DNA from 3 places in the Brevibacillus sp. SIMBA_040 genome. Region 2 is predicted to be linked to each of the others. Evidence: riboswitches for the same ligand, from Rfam matches in the RefSeq annotation. Region 2 holds a riboswitch; each other region holds the start of a gene.
What was found. Region 2 has a riboswitch for glycine ahead of gcvT (glycine cleavage system aminomethyltransferase GcvT). Riboswitches for the same ligand answer to the same signal wherever they lie in the genome.
Positions count from the first base shown of each region.

Region 1 (5,328 bases), on a different contig from region 2:
TCGATTAGCCCGTTTATCCTTTGATTCGTAATCGATGAGGATGACATTTTGCTGGATCGCAGCGTCGAGGAGGATGGATAAATAGGGTGAGCTGGCTTGTCTGGTCGGTGTAATGAAATCAACACGGTTTCTCATTTGTTCGATCCGTTCGCGGACGTCCTGTGGCATGAACTGATAAAACTTTTTCAATGCGGAAGAAGCTTCTGCTGCAAAAGGCAACGAGGAATAGTGGCGCAGGGCATGAATCGCAAAAAAGATGGCAACGGCTTCTTCTTCAGTGAAAGCGATCGGCGGCAAGATTCTTTCCTTGAGAACCTGATAGCCACCATGAGGACCGACTTCCGAATAAAGGGGCACGCCGAGCTCGCTCAGCTCCTGCAAATCTCGCAGGATCGTTCGCGTGGATACGCCAAACTCCTGAGCAAGCTCCTTGACGGTGAATTTCCGTTTGCGATTGACGGTCAGCATGAGTTCCAGCAGTCTCTTGGATTTTGGCATGGATTTTACTGTACTCCCATTTTAATTATGACATGATCTGTCACTATTGTCTGATAGAGTGAAGAGGAAAGCAAGCCACACACGATACAGAAGAAAAAAAGGAGGAAATAACATGTCTCATCCCACAGACAATCATTTGGCGACAAGAAAATATTTTCAATCTGGTGATATCAAGCTATCCTACCTCGACTATGGGGGAGAGAGTCCAAATGTACTGCTTCTGCTGCACGGACATATGAATGATGCACGCACTTTTTCCGCATTTGCCGAGGCATTTCAAAAAGATTGGCGAGTAATTGGTTTGGATCAACGGGGCCATGGCTGGAGTGAGCATCCGCCACAAAAGGACTACACAAGAGAGAGCTACGTCAATGACATTCTAAGCTTGGTTCGTACAGAGCTTGGCGGGCGACCTGTGACGATCGTGGGACATTCCTTGGGCGGAGTCAACGCATACCAGTTTGCTGCACGCTACCCTGAATTGGTCAAAGCCGTTATTGTGGAGGACGTCGGTGCAGACATTTCAGTGGATATTTCTTTCGTGGAGCTGCTCCCCGAGCGTTCTGCTTCGCTAAAAGAATTGAGGGAATCTCTTGAACGTGTAGGTGTGCGAGCCATCGATTATTTTTCTGAGAGTGTATTTGAGGATGAAAAAGGGTGGGGGTTTCGTACAGATTTAAAAGGAATGAATATCTCTCAGAAAAACATTAATGGCAGCTGGTGGGAAGACTGGCTTTCCTCTACATGTCCAATCATGCTGATTCATGGTAAAAAAAGCTTTGTACTAGACGCAAAGCAAGCAGAGCTGATGGTATCGCGTAGACCAAACACAAAGCTGGAGACTTTTGAACAATGCGGTCACGGGGTTCATTCAGATGATCCTGACGGTTTTTATCAGGTAGTAAAAGCGTTTCTGGATGAGCAGGCAGCAGAATAATTATACCTTAGCGAATGTTGGGGAGAAGGGGGAGCAAGCCACTCTTTTCCCTTCTTATGTTCTGCTATTTTATAATGCCTGAATAATATTTTTTTTCAGAATTGACACGGATAAGATGGATGTGATTTACTTAATGAAAAGTTATCCATCAATTGAATAGCGGCGGATGATGATTGTAGGAGAGACTAAACAAACAGGTTTAGCACCGAAGGAGCAAGTCCCATAAAACCCTTGGGATCAATCTCTCAGGTACCAGATACTACAATTGGACGCACCTCTGGAGAGCGCTTGAAAAAGCCACCCAAGGGGAATACTTCGGGCTAGTTGGACGAAGTTAAACTCTCAGGTAAAAAGGACAGAGGAAAGGTAGAGTATCGTCACTCTATCTTTCTCCTGTCCTTTTTTGGTGTTCGTAAAAAAGGTTTAAGCGGAGGATGGCGCGATGGGAAAGGAGGCAGGGAACAAGAACATGGAGCTTACGGTGAAGGACGCTGCTCGCAGTGAACTCAGCAAGCTTAGCTTTCCACAGGACACTGCTCTGCGGATTGACGTAGTGATGTCGGGAGATTGTGGATGTGCTTTTTCCGTCCAGCTAGCGGTTGACGAATTGAGAAAAAACGATACGCTGGTCTACCAGAACAGGATTCCGTTCTGCATCGATCTTTTGACGAAGCGCAATTTGGGCGACGTATTGACGCTAGACTTTGATCCAGATCAGGGCTTTGCGCTGTCGAGTCCAGAGGAATTGTTTTCGGATCGGCTGCGCATTCGCACAAGCTGATCATACAAAGCGCATAAATAGAGAGAAATAAGTGGGGGAAAACCATGGCAGAGAACGGAGTAGTGGAGCAGCTTGATGTCCTGGTCATTGGCTCTGGTCCAGGGGGATATGTCGCAGCGATTCGAGCTGCTCAATTAGGTAAGCAAGTAGCGATTGTGGAAAAAGAAGCGGTGGTTGGCGGTGTTTGTTTGAACAAAGGCTGCATTCCTTCCAAGGCACTCATTTCGGTAGCACATCAGTACGAAGCGACAACGCATTCCCAGGAGATCGGATTGCAGGTAGCGGGAGTCAGCGTCGACTTTGCCAAAGTGCAGGAATGGAAGCAAAGTGTGATCGATAAATTAACAGGTGGCGTCAAGTCGCTGCTCAAAGGAAACAAGGTCCAGCGAATCCAGGGCGAAGCGAGGCTCGTGGGCGACGATCTGGTACAGGTGATAAACGGAGAAGAAACGAGTCTTTACCGCTTTGCACATTGTATCCTCGCTACTGGCTCCAGACCGATTGAGCTAAAAGCTTTCCCGTATGAGGGACGGATTCTTTCTTCTACGGAAGCGCTTACGCTCACGGAAATTCCGAAAAGCCTGGTTGTGATCGGTGGAGGCTATATCGGAATCGAGCTGGGACAGACGTATGCCAAGCTCGGTGCCAAAGTAACGATTCTCGAGGGATCGGACTCGATTTTGCCTGGGTTTGAGAAAGAAATGTCCCGCTTCGTAGGACGAAAGCTAAAGAAGCTGGGCGTAGAGGTGCATACGGGAGCGATCGCCAAAGAAGCGCAGCAAACAGCAGCTGAGGCCACGATTACGTATGAAGTGAAAGGTGAGCTGCATCAGGTATCATCAGAATATTTGCTGATTACAGTAGGCAGACGCCCGAACATCGATCAGCTCGGACTTGAAACGGTAAATATGAAATTGACTGAGCGTGGTTTCATCCAGGTAGATCAGCAGTGCAAAACGAGCGTGCCCAACATTTATGCGATTGGCGATATCGTAGAAGGTCTGGCCTTGGCGCATAAGGCATCCTACGAAGGCAAAATCGCCGCAGAAGTCATTGCTGGCCTGGACAGCTCCGTCAGCTATAAAACGATACCTGCTGTCGTCTTCTCAGATCCGGAGATCGCAAGTGTCGGTCTGAATGAGACGGAAGCCAAAAACCAGGGCTATACGGTTTCGATTGGGAAATTCCCGTATGCTGCAAACGGGCGGGCACTTTCCCTGAATGCGGGAGACGGATTTGTGAAAATCATCGGAGACAGCGAAACAGGTGCAATCCTGGGAGGACAAATCGTTGGACCAGAAGCATCCAACCTGATCGGAGAAATTGGTCTGGCGATTGAAAAAGGGCACAAGCTGCAAGACATTGCTCATACGATCCATGCGCATCCAAGCTTGGGCGAGATCATCATGGAGGCAGCAGAAGGAGCACTTGGGCAAGGGATTCACCAGCTGAGCCGATAGATAGTCTGAGCAGTTGCTTTTGGCAAGAATGACAAAATTTCATATGGCGGATGATGATTGTAGGAGAGACCAGATGCTTTGACTGGCACCGAAGGAGCAAGTCCCAAAAATCCTTGGGATTAATCTCTCAGGTAAAGAGTACTACAATTGGACGCACCTCTGGAGAGCGCTTGAAAAAGCCACCCAAGGGGAACGCTTCGACAACAGCCTGCTGTTATGCACACAGGAACGAGCGCCGAAGCTAAACTCTCAGGTAAAAAGGACAGAGGAAAGGTAGATTACACGTTAATCTATCTTTCCTTCGTCCTTTTTTGTATTCCAAAAACACGAGGAAAGGTAGCAAATAGGAGGAGCGTTCATGAGTTTGCAGGATCGTGACTTTGAAATTTTTTCGGCCATTGAAAATGAAAACAAGCGGCAGCATCGGACGCTGGAGCTGATCGCATCGGAAAACTTTGTCAGCGAAGAAGTCATGCAAGCGATGGGCTCAGTACTGACCAATAAATACGCAGAGGGCTACCCGGGCAAACGTTACTACGGTGGCTGCGAGCATGTAGATGTGGTTGAGCAGCTCGCGATTGATCGCATCTGCGCCTTGTTCGGTGCCAAGTACGCGAATGTTCAGCCTCACTCTGGCGCACAAGCCAATACAGCGGTCTTTTTCTCTCTGCTTCAGCCGGGCGACACGATCATGGGCATGAATCTTTCTCATGGTGGGCACTTGACCCACGGAAGTCCGGTTAGCCTGTCGGGGAAATGGTTCAACGTAGTGGCTTACGGTGTGAGAGAAGACAATCATCTGATCGATTACGACGAGGTAGAAGCGACAGCACTTCGCGAGCGCCCGAAGCTGATCATTGCCGGAGCAAGCGCCTATCCCCGCCAGATTGATTTCGCCAAATTCAAAGAAATCGCGGACAAAATCGGAGCCAAGTTCATGGTGGACATGGCACATATCGCAGGTCTCGTAGCAGCTGGGTTGCATCCATCTCCTGTTCCCTATGCGGATGTGGTGACGAGCACGACGCACAAAACATTGCGTGGTCCACGCGGCGGCATCATTCTGACCAACGACGAGGAAATTTTCAAAGGAATCAACAAGGCGATTTTCCCTGGGATTCAGGGCGGTCCGTTGATGCATGTGATCGCAGCAAAAGCAGTTTCCTTTAAAGAGGCACTGCAGCCGAGCTTTAAAACCTACGCAGAAAATGTTGTCAAAAATGCTTCCACATTGGCTGCTACCTTGCTCCAAGAAGGCGCGACATTGGTGTCTGGCGGAACAGATAATCATCTCGTGCTTTTGGATGTACGCCCATGGGGATTAACAGGTAAGGAAGCGGAGGCTCTATTGGAGGAAGCAGGCATCACTGTTAACAAAAATACGATTCCGTACGAAACAGCCAGTCCTTTTGTGACGAGCGGTGTACGTATCGGTACAGCGGCGGTTACCACTCGCGGCATGAGAGAGCAGGAAATGCAAGTGATTGGACGCGCAATCGCTACCGTATTGAAGGCAAAAGGCAACGCTGCTGTCAGCGAGCAGGTACGTGAGCGAATCGGCAAGCTTTGCGAGGCGTATCCCTTGTATGAAAAGATCGCAGTCCAGTAGGTAGGAGGCACAACCATGGTATACAATAGCTGCTTTGATATTA
Region 1 is NZ_JAWRXI010000003.1:307,619-312,946, forward strand. It holds gene SB752_RS07110 (helix-turn-helix transcriptional regulator) at 1-498, opposite strand, end outside; gene SB752_RS07115 (alpha/beta fold hydrolase) at 611-1,435, shown strand; glycine riboswitch at 1,602-1,707, shown strand; gene SB752_RS07120 (iron-sulfur cluster biosynthesis family protein) at 1,878-2,216, shown strand; gene lpdA (dihydrolipoyl dehydrogenase) at 2,261-3,676, shown strand; glycine riboswitch at 3,727-3,830, shown strand; gene glyA (serine hydroxymethyltransferase) at 4,035-5,285, shown strand; gene SB752_RS07135 (serine dehydratase beta chain) at 5,301-5,328, shown strand, end outside.
Region 1: another riboswitch for glycine. It lies ahead of SB752_RS07120 (iron-sulfur cluster biosynthesis family protein); the one in region 2 lies ahead of gcvT (glycine cleavage system aminomethyltransferase GcvT).

Region 2 (5,328 bases):
AGCAGCCATCATTGCTGCCTCCGCCAAAGAAGTCGCTCCGTCGTACATCGAGGAGTTCGCTACTTCCATGCCAGTCAGCTCACATACCATTGTCTGGAATTCAAAAATAGCTTGTAGCTCGCCTTGGCTGATTTCAGGCTGGTACGGTGTGTAAGCCGTGAAGAACTCACCGCGCAAGAGCATATGATTCACTGTACTCGGTGTGTAGTGCTGATACACCCCTGCACCGAGGAAGTTTACATGTGTACTGAAATTTACGTTTTGATTGGCCAGACGTGTGAAGTACTTCACCAGATCAGGCTCAGACAGTGCTTCTGGAATATGGAGTGCACCTTTGAAGCGTACTTCCTCAGGGATGTCAGCGAACAGCTCATCGATGCTGGTAATTCCAAGCGTTTCCAGCATTTCGCGCTTGTCCTGATCGGTTTGTGGCAGGTAGCGGTATTTCACGAACGTTGTCCTCCTCTAATAGGATGTTTGGTGGTTACAGCTTAGTTTTTTGGACGTTTGTAGAACGGAGCAGCAACAACCTCTGCCTTTAAACGTTTTCCTCGAATTTCTACCTCGAGCTGCGTACCAATAGCCGCGTGCTCGGTTTTTACGAGTGCGAGACCGACGTTCTTTTTCAAGGTTGGCGACTGTGTACCTGTAGTCACCTCACCGATGAGCTCTTCTCCTGCGTATACAGGATAGTGCGTGCGCGGAATTCCGCGGTCGATCATTTCAATACCGACCAGTTTGCGAGGCGCACCGTTTTCTTTTTGTGCCTTCAGGGCTTCCTGACCGATGAACGCTACTTCTTTATCTACCTTCACCGCAAAGCCAATACCCGCTTCGATCGGAGTAATGTCCTTGCTCAGCTCTTGTCCGTAGAGTGGCAGCTTTGCTTCAAAACGCAGCGTGTCACGCGCACCGAGTCCGCATGGTAGAAGGCCGTCTTCCTGTCCTGCGAGAAGCAGGGAATCCCACAGTTTGACCGCTGTATCTGCGTCTAAATAAATTTCAAATCCGTCTTCACCCGTGTATCCTGTGCGAGATACAAGTGCCGAAATGCCATCGATGACGACATCACGCTCAAAGCGGAAAAACCCGATTTGGGACAAATCTGTCGTCGTCAGTTTTTGCAAAATCGATTCAGCCAGTGGGCCTTGAATCGCAATTTGAGCCGTTTGTGGAGAGATATTTTCAATGGTCACACCTGGAATCAAATGCTCCTGCAACCAGGCGTAGTCTTTGTCAATATTTCCAGCATTAATAACAAGCAGGTAATGGTCATCTGCGTATTTGTATACGAGCAGATCATCAATGGTCCCGCCATCTGGATAACATAGAACACTGTATTGTGCTTGCCCTACTGCGAGTTTGGACACGTCATTTGTCGTAACGTGCTGGAGGTAAGCGAGAGCATTCTCCCCTTTTACATCCACCTCTCCCATGTGGGAAACATCAAACAGACCAGCTTTTGTCCGTACCGCCTCGTGCTCTTGGCCAATACTTGAGAACTGCACAGGCAATTCCCATCCGCCGAAGTCGATTGTCTTTCCGCCATACTTTGCATATGAATCGAACAAAGGCGTTCGCTTCAGATTGGACATGTGTGGCACCTCCTGTTAACCATGCGTTATGGCATTTTTCCCCCTGAACTAGAAAACCTGGCTACGCCACGTGTGGCGGAGCCGCGGCTGCGCTTATACCGGATAGAAATTTCTCATTCCTACCAGTACAAAAAAGACAGAGTCGAAAAAACGGTACACCAAAATAAGGGTGCCCATTTTTCCTCCTCTGTCCTTGGTACCTGAGAGTTACCTTGCGAATCAAGTGAGTCGGGGTTCTCCTCACTTGCAAGTTTCCCCTTTGGTGGCTCCTTGCGAGCTCTCTCCAGAGTTGCGTCCAGTAGAGGTACTTTTGCCTGAGAGATTCACCGTTTCCGGCTTGCTCCTTCGGCGCTGCAGTGGTGCTCGCAGTCTCTCCCTGCTACTATCATTCGCGGTGGTTAGATGGTCATACATAAGTTATTGATAACTTTTCCATACTAGGAAAGGAACTTTCTCCTTTATCCTACCACGAGAGCAAGCAGTTGAAAATATACAAATTAACAGTCAGATTAAGAAATACTTAACAAAATGATATCCCATATAAAAAACGTTAAGCTTTTTAGATAATGACTTGAAAGTTATGGCAGAGCTACGCAAAGGAGTAACCAATATGCCGAATGTTCCTGTTTCATTTGATACGAGCTGGATTGATCCGCTCTCTGAACGTCTGCAGCAGGATGGGCCCTGGGACAAATGGGAGCTGTGGAAGCTCGCTTTGGAAGCAGAGGAGGCCATGGCTGTTCGTGAGTTTGACCAGCTGCAATGCCTGAAGTATTTACCTCTCTTATCCCCCTTTCCGCATCAGCTTCATACGGCTGAGCGTGTGCTTTTAGACATGCGTGGACGAGCCATTCTCGCAGATGAGGTAGGGCTGGGAAAAACGATCGAAGCTGGCTTGATCATGAAAGAGTACATGGTTCGCGGGCTGGCCAAAAAAATTCTCATCCTCGTTCCTGCATCCCTCGTCATTCAATGGACGAAAGAACTACAGCAAAAATTCGGGATTCCTGCCGTCGCCCAGAAAAAAGAGTATATGTGGCGTCAGCATGAGGTCGTCGTCGCTTCGATCGACACCGCCAAGCGTGATCCTCATCGCCGTCACGTGCTAGACATCGATTACGACATGCTCATCATCGATGAAGCACACAAGCTCAAAAACAAGCGAACCCGAAACTATCAATTTGTAAAGGAAATCCGCAAAAAATATTGTTTGCTGCTAACCGCAACTCCGATTCAAAACGAGATGGATGAGCTGTACAATCTGATCAATTTGCTAAAGCCCGGTCATCTCGGCCACACAACCTCTTTTTCCTCCAATTATGTGGAAGGCAAGCGCCAATCCAAAAACAGCGACAAGCTGCGTGAGGAAATTGAGAAGGTGATGATCCGAAACAAGCGCAGTGACGGCGGCATCCAGTTTACGAGTCGTCGCGTACAGTCGATTCCGATAGAGCTTTCAGCGGAGGAATTGGCCCTCTATGATGGTGTCACCCGCTTTGTTCGTGAACAGTACCAGTCTGGCATCGGCGGCTTCAATTCGCTTGCACTCATCACCTTACAGCGCGAGGTCTGTTCCAGCAAGGAAGCCTCGTTCATGACACTGTACAACATGCATCAAAGAATGGCGGAGGATTCCCCGCTACGCGAGCAAATCATCCATCTGGTCGAGATGATTAAAAAAATCGAGACGCATTCCAAAGCAGCAAAAACCGTTGAGCTGATTCAACAAATTAATGACAAGGTCATCATTTTCACAGAATATCGCGCCACCCAAAACTACTTGCAAAAATATTTGCATGATCACGGTATTACCTCCGTACCGTTTCGTGGCGGATTTAAGCGCAGTAAAAAAGACTGGATGACGGATTTGTTCCAAAATCGTGCGCAAGTATTAATCGCGACAGAGGCTGGCGGTGAAGGTATCAATCTCCAGTTTTGTAATCAGGTAATCAATTACGATCTTCCGTGGAATCCGATGCGTGTCGAGCAGCGAATCGGTCGTGTACATCGTTTGGGTCAAAAACGGGATGTGCATATTTACAACATGTCGACAATCGGCACGATCGAGGAAAACATCCTGAGCTTGCTCTATGAAAAAATTGATTTATTTGAAATGGTCATCGGTGAGCTGGACGATATTGTGGAGCGGCTTAGCCTGAGCCAGTCACTGGAGGAAAATCTGATTCAAATCATTATGGATTCACACTCCAATAAAGAAATGGCCCTGAAGCTGGACAATATGGGCCATGCTATACGTGCGGTGCGGCAAACACGATCAGAGACTCCATTAACGGAAGCTGCCGATCAATAAACGAACATAAGCACGCACTCTAAAACAAGAAAAGAGAGGCTCGCTCATGCAACAGCAACAGGTGCGGCAATTCATCGAACGCTATCTTGCCACTTTTTCGGCTCATATTGTAGAAACACATCCCGATTATTTCACTGTGAAGCTGCCGGTAGAAGTAGATAAAGACATCGGCAATCGCCCATTTTACTGGAGCTGGGTGGAAAAAATGAATCTCGCCTATCAGCCTCTGGTGCTGACATTTGCCTTCAACCCTGATCGCATGCCGGATGGAGTACGTGCCGAGCATATGCATTTGGGAGCAGCGCGGATGCAGCAAATTTTCGATTCAACGAAAAAGCACGGGCGATTTCTCTGTATGTACGAGCAAAGCCCGCTGGCGCTGGGAGCAGGTGGGAAACGTCGTTCTGCCCCACTCGTTCCATGGCTTGGACTGAATCTCAAACTATCACTTCTGTGTGACAAGAAGCGCGATATTTTATTGTATCTGGGGATTAACCTGCATAACCCGCGGATCGTACACGATTTTACCTCCTTCCTGTTTCAGTTGTCGCTCACACCCGCCATCCCGGATTACTTTTACACGTTGGACCGGAGGATAAGCATTGAGCAAGCGCTGGAGATGGCAAAGCAGGAAGTCAGTAGTGTGTTGGAAAAAGAAGATCAAAAGTGGGCTGAGGAAGCACGGGAGCGCTTGACGGAAGAACTGGCTATTCTTGCTGCGTATTACGAGGAACTGGCGCGGCGCGAACCCCCTGCTGAGGACGATGCATCAAAAGAAAGTGCAGAAGAAGAGGAAGAAGCCCAGGCACAAGAAGTGACTGTCGAAAATAATGTCCCGTCTGTTCCTGCGGTCTCACCTGCCAGCACCTTTGTCGAACAGCCGCAGACGCTTGACGAATATCGGTCCTCCGGTGGGCGAATCCTCGACTTTTTACGTGCAAATGGCATTCAGACGACACCACGTGAACAGATCGATCAGGGGGAATGGCAAAAAAGCACGCCAGAAGAGGAACGAAAGCGTCGCATGGACGAGCTCAAATGGCAGTACGAACCACGCATTGAGGTGCAGCTCATTAATGGCGGGCTGTTCTATTTATACTCCGCCCCTGCACCATTCCCTATGACGCCGATACTAAGCAAAGCTAATACCCCCGTTTCACGGCGAATCATGTAAAAGAACAACGAGAAATTATGAAGCGGAAAAGACAAGTTGCAACAAATCTTTTTGGTATACCTGGTTACAATAGGAATAGGATAGCCTTTAATAAAGGTGGTGCATGCTTTGTGACCAGACGATTTTTCTCGCTCATCTCTGCTCTGCTCTCGATGCTGCTGCTTCTCGCCATGCCTGTAAATGCCGAGGAGAACACCAGCTGGGACAAGCAGTTCCAAACACAAATCACGGAGTGGAAGGACGCAATC
Region 2 is NZ_JAWRXI010000002.1:527,321-532,648, forward strand. It holds gene gcvPA (aminomethyl-transferring glycine dehydrogenase subunit GcvPA) at 1-450, opposite strand, end outside; gene gcvT (glycine cleavage system aminomethyltransferase GcvT) at 492-1,595, opposite strand; glycine riboswitch at 1,773-1,887, opposite strand; glycine riboswitch at 1,888-1,984, opposite strand; gene SB752_RS05600 (DEAD/DEAH box helicase) at 2,206-3,906, shown strand; gene SB752_RS05605 (YqhG family protein) at 3,953-5,080, shown strand; gene SB752_RS05610 (alpha/beta hydrolase family protein) at 5,191-5,328, shown strand, end outside.

Region 3 (5,328 bases), on a different contig from region 2:
TTGCTTTTTCCAGAGGGGAAAAGAAAGCGACGCTCTTTATCCGCAATGGAAGCTTGGTAAACGTCGTGTCAGGGGAAATTTTATCGGATATTTGTGTCGCTGTCGTTGGCACGCGTATCGCATATGTTGGGCCATTTGTAGAAGGCATGATTGATGACGCTACACGTGTCATTGAGGCAAACGGAAAATACATTGCCCCCGGTCTGTTGGACGGGCATTGTCATATTGAAAGCAGTATGTTGTCCGTCACACAATTTGCCAATGCGGTACTCCCGCTCGGAACGACTGGCGGCTTTTTTGATGCGCATGAAATTTCGAACGTACTTGGTCTCCCCGGCTTGCGCATTATGCTGGACGAAGCACGCCAAACACCAATGGCGGCTTATATGCAAGTAGCTTCTTGTGTTCCATCTACGAATCCGACCTTTGAGACAGCTGGTGCAGAATTCGGGCCCGCTGAAGTGGCGGAAGCACTGAGCTGGGGACCAGACATGATTGCGCTCGGAGAGGTCATGAACTTCCCGGGTGTCGTCTATGGTGATCCCAAAATGATTGGGGAAATTCAAGCTACGTTGCGGGCTGGGAAAGTCGTAGATGGACATTATACCTGGCCGTCCAACGATCCACGACTGTCTGCCTATGCTGCCGCTGGTGTTTCTGGCGATCATGAGTGTGTGACAAAGGAAGATGTCGCGAATCGCGTGCGCCTCGGCATGTACGCAAAAATGCGCCGTGGTTCTGCCTGGCATGACGTAGCTGCTACGATCAAAGCGCATACCGAGCAAGGACTCGATTCCCGGCGCATGATGCTAGTTTCGGATGACCGTATTTGCGATTCGTTAAAAGAAGAAGGCCACATGAATTTTATCGTGAGACATGCCATTTCTCAGGGAGTAAAGCCAGTGACTGCCTTCCAGATGGCAACCCTCAATACGGCTGAGCGCTTTGGTGTAGCAAGAGATGTCGGTTCGGTTACACCTGGCACGATTGCGGATATTATTTTGCTCGACGGGAATTTAGCGGATGTGAATGTCGTGATGACCATTGCCCGTGGCGAGGTCGTTGCGGAAAATGGCGCCATGACGGTAGAACTGGCCGCTTTTGATTATCCCGATTATGCGATCAACTCAGTAAAGCTCACCCCTGAGCTTACTCCTGCCAGCTTCCACATCCAGACACCGAATCAATTCGGAACGATCAAAACGCGTGTTGCGATGGTGAGAGAAAACCATGTAGAAACCGAGGAAATATTCGCCGAGGTTCCAGTGAAAGACGGACTGCTAGCTATTACTCCTGAGAGCACATTGTGCAAAATGGCTATCTTTGAGCGTCACGGGAAAACAGGAGGCTCTGCTATCGGGATCGTTGGCAACGTCGGATTCGACCAGCCCGCTGCGATTGCCATGACGGTTGCACATGACTGCCACAATGTCCTCGTCATCGGAAACGACGACGAACAAATGGCGAGAGCAGCCAACGCCGTGATCAGCATGCAGGGAGGAATTGCGATCGCGTCTTCCGGCAACGACCTGGTCGAGCTGCCGCTGCGTCTTGCCGGCTTGATGTCGACTGAGCCTTACGAGACTGTCGTGGAGCAATCGATGGCGATCAGCCGTGCACTTGCTTCGGCTGGCTGCACGATGAATTACGCATTTATGACGCTATCCTTGCTCGCTCTCGTCGTCATCCCTACCCTCCACATTTCGGATACCGGGTTGATTCGTATCTCGGATGCTGGCTTTGAGAAAGTCTCCCTTTTTGTTGAATAAGCCATGCGTAAATACGTCTATTACAAGGACAGCAGGGGCCTCAATCTCCCTGCTGTCTTTTTATTACGTTTTACTTAAATAGCTGATGAATCTAGCAAGATATATTTTAAATAGTTTCTTAATTCATAATTTTTGTTTGACTTTCATCTATCCAATCATTAATATGTAAGGGACACATATGAAAAACATAAGCGGTTGAGTATTGTGGGAGAGACTGGACGTAATGTTCGGCACCGAAGGAGCAAGTCCTGATCATAGGGCAAATCTCTCAGGTAAAAGGACCACAATAGGACGCATCTCTGGAGAGAGCCTTCGCGGCCACCAAAGGAGTTATACTCTCAGGTAAAAGGACAGAGAAAATGGGACTACTCCTATTTTTCTCTGCCTTTTTTTGTACTTTCAAAAACTTCACTTACGATAACGCGATAACGGATGAAAGTATCAGTGAAAGATAGGAATCACTCAATCAAAAGGGGGGTTACATGCATCACTCGCATCAAAAGACCCGAGCAAATGTAGGGACTAAGTCATTTCTTATTAAACTAAATTTTTGTTATATTCAAATTTGTAAGCGTTTTTTCCAATAAAAATCAGACAGAAAAATAACTTTTATTGGAAATTTAATTTGCAATTCACTGATTTATATTTATTATTAACATATATAAAATCATCTTAATTGCAAACTGCTTACACAAACGAGAAAGTGGGGGATCATATGCAAGAACAAACACTAGAAAGAGGTCTGAAAAACAGACACGTACAATTAATCGCGATTGGTGGAGCTATTGGTACCGGATTATTTCTCGGCGCAGGTAAATCCATTCATTTAGCTGGGCCTTCTATTTTATTTGCCTACCTAATTACCGGGATTATTTGTTTTTTAATTATGCGCGCTCTAGGAGAGCTGCTTCTATCGAATTTGAACTATCATTCTTTCGTTGATTTTGTAAAAGACTACTTGGGAAACATGGCAGCATTCGTCACTGGCTGGACGTACTGGTTTTGCTGGATATCGATTGCCATGGCTGACTTGACCGCAGTTGGACTCTATACCCAATACTGGTTCCCAGAAGTACCACAGTGGATGCCAGGATTAATCGCACTTGTCGTTTTGCTCATCATGAATCTGGCAACGGTCAAGCTTTTTGGTGAAATGGAATTCTGGTTCGCGTTAATCAAGGTTATTGCGATTCTCGGTTTGATTGTGGTTGGACTCTTCATGATTATCAAAGGGTTCTCTACTAATTCAGGTCCATCGAGCTTCACCAATCTCTGGAGCCACGGAGGTATGTTCCCGAATGGGATAAACGGCTTCCTTCTCTCATTCCAGATGGTCGTGTTTGCGTTCGTTGGGATTGAGCTCGTCGGACTGACAGCCGGTGAAACCAAAGACCCTGAAAAAGTAATTCCGAAAGCAATCAACAACATCCCGATCCGCATCCTGATTTTCTACATCGGGGCACTGATCGTGATCATGAGTATTTATCCATGGAGCGCCATCGTTCCAACAGAAAGTCCGTTTGTCCAAGTATTCGCGGTAATCGGTATCGCTGCAGCTGCTGGAATCGTTAACTTCGTCGTGCTCACATCGGCAGCTTCGGCATGTAACAGCGCCATCTTTAGTACAAGCCGGATGGTTTTCTCACTGGCGAAAGAGAAAAATGCACCTGTCCCATTTACAAAGCTGACAGCAGGAAAAGTCCCTTCCAATGCACTGTTCTTTTCCACGATTGTCATCCTGATTTCTGTCATATTGAACTATGTCATGCCTGAGGGCGTATTTACCCTCATCACAAGCGTATCAACGGTTTGTTTCCTCTTTATCTGGGGAATTACCGTCATCTGTCACCTGAAATACCGGAAAACAAGACCGGATCTGGCAGCAGTAAACAAATTCAAGCTACCCTTGTTTCCTTTCTCCAACTACTTGATTCTTGCTTTCCTCGCGTTTATTCTCGTCGTTCTGGCACTGGCAGAAGACACGCGTGTGGCGCTGTTCGTCACTCCGGTATGGTTTATTATGCTGGTAGCGATTTATAAAATGCGCAAGCCAAACGCTGATCAAATCAATCATAATAACGTAGCGGATAACAAATCTGTAAGCTAGAAAAAACGCAAGCATCCCGCTTTCACTTGAAATGGTGAGAGCGGGATGTTTTTGTTTTGGAACTTTTCTTTCCTAAATCTGTACCGATACAGATAGTCTTTTTCTTCATTGAAGCCGCCTCTCGCTCGACTTACGATGAAGTCAAGGCGCCTGCACCTCTGAATAGCTTTCACATCTATCAACTCATTACCATCTAAAAAGCGAGGACCTTTCGTATGAATACAATCAATTATTTGCTCTTGCTCGGTATCGGAATCATCTGGGGCTCGCAGTTTTTCTTTGTCGATTTAGTCATCGGCTCTATCACGCCCGTTACGCTCGCCGCGTACAAAGCCATACTTGGCACTGTCACTCTAGCCATCCTCCATTTGTTCAATGGAAAAAAAGAAAAACGGTCAGCTGGCCGCCTTGGTCGAAAAGTGTGGAGCTTATTTATTTGGATTGCACTGCTTGAGGCTGTTATTCCTTTCATTTTGATCGGCTGGGGGCAGCAGTACATCAATAGCAGCACAGCTTCCATTTTGCTTGGCACGGTGCCGATTTTCACCCTGATTTTCATGAAAATAGCAGCACCACGAGAAAAGCTTTCACCCTGGAAAAGGGTCAGTATTTTCATCGGCTTTGGGGGCTTGTGCCTGCTGTTTGGCCCTACCCTTTCCTCTCTTTCTTTTAGCGGAAATGTAATGGGCTATTTAGCTCTCGTCGGAGCATCCATGAGCTTTGCACTCTCTCTTATTTTACTGAAGCACCTGCCACCCATTTCATCGATTTTAGCTATTCGCAATGTTTTATTTGTTGCCTCGGTCCTTTTGCTGCCACTTGCCATTCTCTTTGAAAATCCTTTTCATATCAGCTTGAGCTGGCAGCAGGTGATTGACGTCGTAATATTAGGTGTAGTTCAGGCTGGAATTGTCTACATGCTCTACAATACGCTCATCAGGCGCACGAACGCCGCATTTGCATCCCTTACCAATTATTTGGTTCCTTTATTCGGCATCCTGCTTGGAACGCTCATTTTAGGGGATCAGGTAACATGGAACTCCATTGCCGCGCTTATCGTGATTTTAATCTCTCTGGCAGTAGGAGAAAAAAGCTAGAAAGCATTACCATCGTTGTCCCGCCACAAGCTCTAGCTCGAAGGTCTCCAAAAATATCGCAAGTAAAAAGGCGGCTTCCTCTTTTCCCCCGCAATACTCGGGAGAAAGAGCAACCGTAACCGCATCCCATTGATGCAGGCTTCGCAATGCCTGTAATTCGTCGCGAATCTGTGCTTCTGGCATGAGCTTGGGCGTAATGTCTTCGGATAGATTGAAATAATCAAGATCGAGATCGAGAATCTTGGTTTGCTCCGTGCTCCACCTCTGATAGTCACGCTCGTTTAAAAAAGCAGGCACGTCCATATAGCGCTGATGCTTGTAGGTGCAGCCCTCGGGCAGCTTGGCGATGATGTTT
Region 3 is NZ_JAWRXI010000003.1:268,525-273,852, reverse strand. It holds gene SB752_RS06935 (adenine deaminase) at 1-1,769, shown strand, start outside; glycine riboswitch at 1,965-2,063, shown strand; glycine riboswitch at 2,066-2,126, shown strand; gene SB752_RS06930 (amino acid permease) at 2,485-3,876, shown strand; gene SB752_RS06925 (DMT family transporter) at 4,092-4,973, shown strand; gene SB752_RS06920 (hypothetical protein) at 4,980-5,328, opposite strand, start outside.
Region 3: another riboswitch for glycine. It lies ahead of SB752_RS06930 (amino acid permease); the one in region 2 lies ahead of gcvT (glycine cleavage system aminomethyltransferase GcvT).